DNA from 3 places in the Mesorhizobium sp. LMG17149 genome. Region 3 is predicted to be linked to each of the others. Evidence: riboswitches for the same ligand, from Rfam matches in the RefSeq annotation. Region 3 holds a riboswitch; each other region holds the start of a gene.

Region 1 (3,268 bases), on a different contig from region 3:
GCCACAGCGTCAGGCAGTCGACAAGCACCGGCCGATCCTCCGGCAAGGCGGCAAGCGTACCGGAGAGATCGAGCGGTGCGTCGATGGTCGTCCAGCCTTCGCCGCGCCGCGATCGGTGCAACGCGATGCGTTCATGCATCTCGTCATCATAGGCTTGCGCCGTGGCGATATAGGTCCAGGGCGGCGGCAAGGCGGTCGCCAAAATTTCGGCGTGCGCGCTCTTGCCGGAGCGCGCACCGCCGATGAGGAAGGTCAGTGTCTTGCGATCAGGCAAAGCTGTCGCGCAGGCTGGTCGCGGTGCCGGTGAAGCGGCCACGCACCACACCGACGACGGCGCCGAGCACCAGCCAGAACACCAGATTGGTCACGGTCACCGCCACCACGAACTGGTGATGCAGCCCTTCCGGAATCGCCGTCTCGTAACTGCCGGGCTGCGGCGCACCGACAACATGCGGCGCGACGATCAGCAGGACGGCAAGGATCGCCAGCGGCAGCGACTTGCGGAACGCGATCAGGCCGAGACCGGCGGCGGTCGCCGCCACCGTCGCCCACCACCAGATCTGGCGCTGGGTGAGATCGGCGGCCGGCATGGCCGGCAGTTCCGGCGGCAGGCCGAGGCCAGGCGCCAGCGTGAACACGGCGAAGCCGGCCAGGCCCCAGAACACGCCCTGGCGCCAGCCACCGATGCCGCCGGCGAATTCGGAGACCGCGACCAGGATCAAGGCGAAGCCGATGCCGGTGACAATGTTGGCAAGCACGCTGAAGGCGAAACGCTCGAAACCATCTGCCGGCGCCCAGCCTTCGTCTGCCGGAGCGGCTTCCGCCGCCGGGGCAGCAGAGCTCATGGCATCTCCCGCCGGTGCAGTTGTGCTCATGGCATTGCTATCCGTTGCGGCCGGAGCGGCATGGTCATGGTGATGCCCGCCGCCCGCCTGTTCGTAGACTTCCGCCTTCAGGATCAGCGGCACGGTGGCATAGGCTTGCAGGCAGGCGAGGACGACGCCGGCCACGAGCCCTGCGATCGCCGCGATGAACACGACGTTGCGAAACAGGTTCATGATGTCAGCCCCTCGTCAGTGGCAGGGAAACGCCATCGAATGGCGATAGTCGTGAGCCGCATTGTGGACCGCATCGATATGCGAGAAGCCGACAAAGCCCATCACGAAAACGCCGAGCAGCGCGGCAAGAGCGAGCTGCATGAAGCGCGACTGCGAGGAGACGGAGGTGCCGAGGGAGACGGAAGCGGTAGTCATGTCTTGTCCTTTCGCCCTCCACCCGAGGGCATCGAAGTCAGTTTCCTGTCGCCGGCAGGTCTCCTGGCTCACGGATCAGCGTCCTTCCCCACCTTCCCGAAGAAAAAATCCTCAGTGGTTTATGGAGAGGACTACCGCACACAGTTGCGGGGGCAGCCACGGCATTGGGCGAAATTCGCCCTCACCGCATTCCCTCTTGGCTCCAAAATGGAACCGGCGACAGCGGTGACTATAGGCAGAATCCTCGCTTCCGGCAAACCAAATTCCGCCGGTGACCATTGCGAATGCGCCATGAAGGTCAAAGTGATTTCGGCAGATAGCGCCACGTCACAAAGCCGCAGACCGCCGCCAGCAGACCGAGCGTGACGAACACCGAGCCCAGGCCGAAGAAGGCCAGCGCCACCGAATAGACCAGCGGCGGCGTCAACTCGGAAAAGTCGAGATAGGTGCGGTAGACCGCTGCCATCTGAGATCTTTCATAGGAGCGCACCGAGCGCATGAAGGCGGTCGAGCCGAGGGCGTCGAGCGCAATGGTGAAGAAGGCACCGCAGAGCAGGAAGGCGCCGGTAAGCAGCGGCACGGTTTCGCCGACGAAGCCCGCCGCCAAAAGCGCGGCCGACATGGCGAAATAGGCGAATGTCATGGTCCCGCGGCCACCAAAGCGCTTTCCTGCCTTGCCCCAGAAAATCGCCATGAACAACAGCGCGTTGCCGGCCGAAACCAGCAGGCCGCCGGCCAGCTTGCCCTCACCTGTGATGACCATGAACAACGGCCCATAGACGAAGAACGTCGTCCAGAAGCAGGAGCGGCCGAAGGCGATCAGCCAAGCCAGCCTGAGCCTGGGCTGCGCCACGAAGCGGCCGATATTGGCGAGCGGATTGACGGGGCGCGTCTTGCCCGGACGGATAGACTGGTTGTCGCCGAGGCGGTAGGTCCAGAACAGCGCCAGCAGGGCAAACGCGAACACCGCGACCGCACCATGCGCGGCATAGATGCCGAAGCGCGTGTAGAGGAAGATGCCGAGCGTCGGCCCACCGGTCCAGGCCAGCATCGACCACGCCATGCGCAGCGATTCGGCCTGCATGAAGTCGGTCTTGCGGATGTGGTCCATGATGTAGAGATTGAGCGTGATCGACAGCGCGCTGGCGCCCATCACCCGGCACAGCATGCCGGCCAGTTGCCCGGCAAGCGTGTCGGTGACGAAGAACAGCGAGCCGACGGCCAGCAGGCAGGCGCCTGATGTGTAGACCCAGCGCCGGGCAAAACGGCGGATCAGCATCGGCATGAACAATGTCACCGACAGGCCGAGCATCGCCACGACTGTGTAGAGCATCGACACGATCTGCTCGTTGTGCAGGATCTCGTAGGCCTGGATCGGGATGACGCTCGACACCGTGGCACGGGCGAAGGATTCGACCGCATAGAGCGACGCGAAGGTGCGCGCGTCCGCGGCCTTGAGAGCCGGCAGCCAGATCGGATGGCGCACATGGGTGGACATTGCTTTCCCCGAAGCAGATTCACCGGGTCAAATCTGACGTGGCGATCCCAGCGCCAATAAGAGGAAACCGACGCGCATCCGGCAAAAGCGAAGCCGGCCAAAGGCTTCCCTGCACTGGCCCAATGCCGCGGCTGATCCGGGTTGTCGGCAGAGTTGCCGGTCTTCTTTTGTCCGGGGCAACCGTGATAGTCCTCCAGCGGGGCTGAATCAGAATGCGAGACCATGAGCATCCAAACGCCGACCGCACCCGTTCCGGATCGACCAAAGCGCATCGTCGCCATCGACATCGTGCGCGGCATCGCGCTGATCGCCATGGCGAGCTACCATTTCACCTGGGATCTGGAGTTCTTCGGCTACACCGATCCCGGCCTGACCGCCTTCGGCTGGTGGAAGATCTACGCGCGTTGCATCGCTTCGACTTTCCTGTTCCTGGTCGGCGTCAGTCTGTACCTCGCCCATGGCCGACAAATCCGCTGGAACGGCTTCTGGAAGCGGTTCGCCATGGTCGCGGGAGCCG
Region 2 (3,268 bases), on a different contig from region 3:
CAGCAGCCGGTCGCAATGCGCCTTCAGCGCCTCGCCACGTTCATAGATCTTGATCGACTGGTCGAGCGGCACGTCGCCACGCTCCAGATCATCGACGATCTTCTCCAGCGCATCGAGTGCCTGCTCGAAGCTCATCGCCTTGACGTCTTCGTTGGTCTCACCAGCCATCATTCATCCTTTCATCAGTCGCCCGACATGGGCGGCGACCGAAAATGCCAATCCCTGCAGATCGTAGCCGCCCTCGAGCAGGCTGACGAGCCGGTTGCCGCTGTGGCGTGCCGCGCGCTGCATCAGCTGGCCGGTCGCCCAATCGAAATCATCCTCGGTCAGATTGATCTCGGCCAGCGGATCGCGGTGGTGCGCGTCGAACCCCGCCGAAATGATAATCAGGTCGGGCGCGAAATTGTCGAGCGCGGGCAGGACGCGCGACAGGAAGGCATCGCGAAACACCTCGCTGCCAGTCTGCGGCGCCAGCGGCGCGTTGACGATGTTGCCGGCGCCCGTTTCGTTCTTCGCTCCGGTGCCGGGATAAAGCGGCATCTGGTGTGTCGAGCAATAGAGCACCGACGGATCGTCCCAGAAAATATCCTGCGTGCCATTGCCGTGATGCACGTCCCAGTCGACGATGGCAACGCGCTCGACACCGTGTTTCTTCTGCGCATAGCGCGCCGCGATCGCCGCCGTGTTGAACAGGCAGAAGCCCATGGCGGTGGTCTTTTCGGCATGATGGCCGGGCGGCCGGGCGGCGACGAAGACGTTGTCGGCGCGGCCCGAAAAGACGTCATCGACGGCGGCGTTGGCGGCGCCGATCGCGGTGATCGCCGCTTGCCAGCTCTTCGGACTGGCAGTGGTGTCGGCATCGATGCGGGCAATCCCCTCGTCGGGAATGGCGGCGCGCACGCGGGCGACGAAATCGGCGGGATGCGCGTAGAGGATGGTGGCCTCGTCGCCTTCCGGCGCCTGGATACGATCGAGCCCGGCAAAGGCTTCCTCATCGAGCACGCGCTCGATGGCACGCAAGCGGTCGGGCCGCTCGGGATGTCCGGGCGGCGTGAGATGCTCGAGGAAGATCGGATGGGTGTAGAGACGGGTGGTCATCGTCCTAATCTAGTGACCCGGATCGACAAAGGCCATGCACGGGCGGCCGATGACTGGGGAAAATCGCGACTGCGTCCATTCGCGTCGCCGCAGGCATTGGCGTCCTCAGCACTTCGGCGTAAGGTTTTTGGTACTGCCTGGTGCCCGCCGCAAGCGGGAGAATCGGGAACACGGTTGAATTCCGTGGCGTGCCCAACGCTGTGAGGAGGACCGCGCCGGTAAATGCCACTGTCGATGACGGGAAGGCACCGGACGCGGGTTGATCCCAAGCCAGAAGACCGGCCTGGCAGGCATCGTCATCCGCATGGTCAGGCGGATGATATCAATTGCAATCGCAAGGGGACAAGCGATGCCGGAACACATGACCGCTGCCATTGACGATGGATTTGACCAGGATGCGCGCGATGCGGTCTATCGCGCCATGTTCACGCGGCGCGACGTGCGCAGCCATTTCCTGCCCACCGCGATCGATGACGACGTGCTGGCGCGGCTGCTGCTTGCTGCCCATCACGCGCCATCGGTCGGCTTCATGCAGCCATGGAATTTCATTGTCATTCGTGACATCGAGCGACGGGCGGAGGTGCGCGACCTGTTCCTGGCCGCGCGCGAACAAGAACTGCCGGCGATCGAGGCGGAAAAACAGGCGCTGTACCGCAAGCTCAAGCTGGAAGGCATCTGCGAAAGCGCGCTCAACATCTGCATCACCTGCGATAGGCAGCGCTCGAAGGGTTCGCCGCTGGGACGCTGGCACAATCCGGAGATGGATCTCTACAGCACCGTCTGCGCGGTGCAGAATTTCTGGCTGGCCGCGCGTGCCGAGGGCGTCGGTGTAGGCTGGGTGAGCATCATCGAAGCGCAGGCGCTAAAGCGGCTGTTGGCCATTCCGGACCACGTAACGCCGATCGCCTATCTCTGCGTGGGCCGTGTTTCCGAGTTCGCTCCCAAACCGGACCTTGAAACGCATGGCTGGGGACGGCGGCTGCCGCTGCCGGAGCTGATCATGAGCGAGACCTTTTCCGGGCAAGGCGAGACACAGCTCAAATCCACCGTGGCGCGCCTCAACACCGTTTCTGCCTCACCAGACATCACCCGCCCGGCCGATCAGGGTGTGGCGCCGGCCGTAGCCCAGCGCGAACCGCCGAAGGAGGCGAGCGCCTTGTCCTTGAGCTCCCTGAACTTCGACGACGCCTCGGCCAGCCGGGCGTCCCAGGCCGGATCCGGCACCTGGCCCGCGATGGTCTTGAAATAGACCTGCATCAGGCAGGCGATGGCGAAGGGTTCAATGAACGCCGCCTTGAATGCCCAGGCGAAGACGATGGCGAGCACAAAAGCCCAGCCGGCGAGCTGGCCAGGCATCAGGAACAGAATCGCGCCGGCAGGCGCCAGCATCATTAGAAAGATGATGAACGACACGCCCCACATGATGACCGCCAGCCAGACGGCGTTCTTGACCATGACCTTGCCGTTCTGGGCATAGAGCACGACGCCCTGGCGCGCCGTCTCGAAGGGCGAGGCTGAATTGATGCGGATGTTGTAGCCGAGGATGATCTCGTCGACATAGGTCAGCGACAGGCGGATCACCGTGTTGATGAAGGAGACCAGGCCGCTCAGGCCCGGTATCGGCAGGAAGGCGGCGATGCCGCCGAGCAGGCCGGTGATGGCGCGGATGGCGCCCTTGACGAGTTGGTCGACGACGAAAAGGATGTTGGCCTCGGCGAAACGCTGGGTCACGATATCCCTGGCATAGGCGATCTGGTCCTGACCGCCGGGAATGTCGCGGCCGTCGATCAGATGAACCATGACGGCGATGTGGCCGGCCTTGACGACATAGAGGATGTATTCGCGGATCCAATACACAGCGATCGAGACGAGGCCAAACCCGACCACGCCGCCCCACAGGGCAAAGGACATGGGCCCGTCGGGATCAGTGGAGATATGGCCGACGCCATAGCCGACCGAGGCGCCGGTGCCCGTCGCCATAATGTAGGCCAGCGTGATGCCGAAATAGACGAGCATGCGAAAGACGATGAACGGCCAGGTCCGCATCATGATGGACACCGACCGGCCGATCTCAAAATCCCACATGTGCCCCGAATCTCCGCCTCAGAGATGGTGGAAGAGGATGGACTCAACCCGGCGATTGTCAATTGCCGGCCCTGACGCCAAAGGG
Region 3 (3,268 bases):
CCGGCAATCTGTTCGTTGCGCAATTCATCGGCTCGCCGGCCATGAATATCCTGCCCGCAACCATCGACAAATCAGGCAATCCGACCGTCGTCAGCCATGTCGGCGGACGCAAGGCAACCGTGCCGATCGCGACGCCGGCTTCGGCAAAGGGCGCTGCGGTGAGTTTTGGCGTGCGGCCGGAGGACCTGATCATCGCCAGCGGCGCGGACTATCTGTTCGAGGGGACGGTCGACTATGTCGAGCAGCTCGGCGAGGTGCAGCTGGTCTATGTCGACATCGGTCGCGCCGACCTGCCGCTGGTGACCAAGCTGCCCGGCAATGTCGAGGTCAAGCGCGGTTCGACATTGCGGCTGAGCGCCAATGGCGAGGACCTGCATATCTTCGACACCGATGGGCGGTCGTTTGCCCTTCATGAGGCTGAAGCGAAGGCGGCCTGACGCAGGACCGCGTCTTGGACGCAAAAAGAGCGGCGGGCCAGGCCCGCCACTCTTTTGTTGAAGATCAGCTTCGGCTGTTAACGGCCAAAGAGATTCCGGTCGCTGCCCTGAGGGGCGGACTTCTCTACGTCGCCCGACGAATTGAGCAGCTTCTCGACGAGGCCACCGCTGTTGCGGACCGAGCTCGTATGCGCGCTGTCAACCGAGGTAACCGCAGGCTGATTGGCGCCGTTGGAGCCAAAGTTGTCGCTGCCGGCGAAGGCACTGCCGGTGATGGCCAGAACGGCGGCGGCAGCAATAAGGATCTTGTTCATTTTAGTCTCCTGAATTCTGGATTTCGCCAGACGGCAGACACAGCTGCCGTCGCTTGCGAAATTGGTTTTAGCGACCGAAGAGGTTACGGTCGCTGCCCTGAGCGGGTGTCTCGGCAGCCGGTTCCGAGGTCTTGGTGGAAGCCGTGTACGACTGGTCCACAGCGGCGGCAGGCTGGTTGGCGCCGTTCGAACCGTAGTTGTCGCTGCCCGCGAAAGCGCTGCCGGTGATGGCCAGAACGGCGGCGGCAGCAATGAGGATCTTGTTCATCTTAAATACTCCTGAATGTCTGAATTTCGCCAGGGCAGCGGGCGAGCCCGCCGTCGACTGGGAATCGGCTGTTAGTTGTTGCCGAAGAGGTTGTGGTCAGCACCCTGGGCAGGCGCCTGAGCAGCCGGTTCCGACTTCTTGGTCGAAGCGGTGTACGAGCTGTCGACAGCAGTGGCTGCCGCGGCGTTCGAACCGTAGTGGTCGCTACCAGCGAAGGCGCTGCCGGAAATCGCCAGAAGGGCTGCGGCAGTGAGAATGATCTTTTTCATTTTTGTACTCCAGTATCGTCTTTTTCCGTCCGTCTAGCGGCGTGTCTTGGAAATGAAATCGCGTCGTTCGGACAGCCCCGATGTGGGAGGGCAACCCCGCCTTTTCCAATCACGAAGTTGTTCCGTGTGGACCATGAATCCACACCTTGAAATTGTGCCAGGGGAATCTAGAGATACATTTTTCTTCTTTATATCAGCATGTTAAGTTTAACCAGCCGATGGATCACTGACTGTTTCAAAGGCCCGGCGTTCACACCGTCCTGCACGCACCGTCAACAGAAACGAACCGTTCGGTTCGATTTTAGGTCAAGCTAATAGTCACTTTTCGAAACCGTTAACCTTTTTTGACCCCCGCCAAGGGTCGGATTCGGGAAGATCGCAGCCGGCAAATGGCCGCCCGGGAGGCGGGATTTCGGCCCGCGACGATCTGCGGTGACGTTTCGCATGCCGTGTCGCGCCGCATGGATACGATGTCGTTTTCATGCCGACGGCGCGCCAGCGATCGTGGTTAGATCATACCCATCTCAGGTGCCGCTTCGTGACGACGAGGCGGAGAATTGGGAAGCCGGTCAGAATCCGGCGCTGCCCCCGCAACGGTGGTGGAGTTCAAGTCGCAACGGGAGACCACTGGGCAACTGCCTGGGAAGGTGTCGCGATGGTCCGCAAGGACAACTCCAGAGCCCGGAAACCAGCCCGAGATTTTTAGACTCGACTGATCGCGGTGGGCGGTCAAGAGGTGGATAGCGCTGTCCGGCACCTAGCCGGCCTGCGTTTCAATCCTTCCTCCATCACCACCAGTTCAGTCCTTAGAAACTGAGGACAGGACATGGATACCCGCAACGACATGCTGAGGCTCCTGAAGGGGCGCCGGCAAGGCTTTTCGCTGGAGCAGCCCTTCTACACCGATCCAGACTACTTCAAGCTCGACATGGAGCTGATCTGGTATCGCGACTGGCTGTTCATCGGCCATGATTGCGAACTGCCGAAGCCGGGCAGCTACATCACCGTGCAGATCGGCGACTATCCGGTCGTCCTTGTCCGCGACCAGCAAGGCAAGATCAACGCCTTCCACAATTCCTGCCGCCATCGCGGCAGCCGCGTGTGCAACGCGGAAAAGGGTACGGCGGCAAAGCTCGTCTGCCCCTATCATCAGTGGACCTATGAGCTGGACGGCCGCCTGCTGTTTGCCCGCCAGATGGCCGACGGTTTCGACAAGAGTGATTTCGGCCTGAAGCCGGTCGCCTGCGAGAGCGTCGGCGGCTACATCTTCATCTGCCTGGCCAGGGAGCCGGCGGATTTCGCGCCGATGCGGGCGATGATCGAACCTTATCTTTTGCCGCACCGTTTGCGTGAGGCAAAGATCGCCTTTGAGAGCACGATCATCGAGAAGGGCAACTGGAAGCTGGTCTGGGAAAACAACCGCGAGTGCTACCACTGCGTCGCCAATCACCCCGAACTGTGCAAGACCTTCCCCGAGGCTCCGACCGTGACCGGCGTCCAAGGCGCCGACAGCGACCCTGAAATGGTCGCGCACTGGGCCAGATGCGAGGCATCAGGCTTGCCGAGCAAATTCCGCATCGATCCGGCAGGGCAGTACCGCGCCACCCGCGCGCCGCTGCTGCGCGATGCCGTCAGCTACACCATGACGGGAAAACGGGCGGTCCAGAAGAACCTGTCCGACAGCGTTTCAACCGACCGCATCGGCTCCTTGCTGCTCTACCACTATCCGACCACCTGGAACCATATCCTCGGCGACCACGCCGTCACCTTCCGCGTGCTGCCGATCAGTGCCACGGAAACCGCGGTGACGACGAAATGGCTCGTCCACAAGGATGCGGTCGAAGGCGTCGACTACGACCTCGCTGAGCTCACCCATGTCTGGACCGAGACCAACGACCAGGACCGCCGCATCGTCGAGGAAAACGCCTTCGGCATCCTGTCGCCGGCCTACGAACCAGGCCCCTATTCGGAGCTGCATGA

What was found. Region 3 has a riboswitch for cobalamin ahead of NP945_RS13630 (aromatic ring-hydroxylating dioxygenase subunit alpha). Riboswitches for the same ligand answer to the same signal wherever they lie in the genome.
Region 1: another riboswitch for cobalamin. It lies ahead of NP945_RS23585 (CbtB domain-containing protein); the one in region 3 lies ahead of NP945_RS13630 (aromatic ring-hydroxylating dioxygenase subunit alpha).
Region 2: another riboswitch for cobalamin. It lies ahead of bluB (5,6-dimethylbenzimidazole synthase); the one in region 3 lies ahead of NP945_RS13630 (aromatic ring-hydroxylating dioxygenase subunit alpha).

Annotation. Positions count from the first base shown of each region.
Region 1 is NZ_JANIFL010000010.1:217,083-220,350, forward strand. Features, by position in the region: gene cobU (bifunctional adenosylcobinamide kinase/adenosylcobinamide-phosphate guanylyltransferase) at 1-274, opposite strand, end outside; gene NP945_RS23580 (CbtA family protein) at 267-1,058, opposite strand; gene NP945_RS23585 (CbtB domain-containing protein) at 1,074-1,253, opposite strand; cobalamin riboswitch at 1,289-1,486, opposite strand; gene NP945_RS23590 (MFS transporter) at 1,552-2,751, opposite strand; gene NP945_RS23595 (heparan-alpha-glucosaminide N-acetyltransferase) at 2,974-3,268, shown strand, end outside.
Region 2 is NZ_JANIFL010000002.1:496,076-499,343, forward strand. Features, by position in the region: gene NP945_RS05655 (exodeoxyribonuclease VII small subunit) at 1-168, opposite strand, end outside; gene NP945_RS05660 (histone deacetylase family protein) at 172-1,098, opposite strand; cobalamin riboswitch at 1,220-1,400, shown strand; partial or broken gene bluB (5,6-dimethylbenzimidazole synthase) at 1,460-2,077, shown strand; gene NP945_RS05670 (hypothetical protein) at 2,200-3,183, opposite strand.
Region 3 is NZ_JANIFL010000005.1:307,838-311,105, reverse strand. Features, by position in the region: gene NP945_RS13650 (ABC transporter ATP-binding protein) at 1-437, shown strand, start outside; gene NP945_RS13645 (DUF680 domain-containing protein) at 515-751, opposite strand; gene NP945_RS13640 (DUF680 domain-containing protein) at 819-1,019, opposite strand; gene NP945_RS13635 (DUF680 domain-containing protein) at 1,091-1,288, opposite strand; cobalamin riboswitch at 1,798-2,000, shown strand; gene NP945_RS13630 (aromatic ring-hydroxylating dioxygenase subunit alpha) at 2,115-3,268, shown strand, end outside.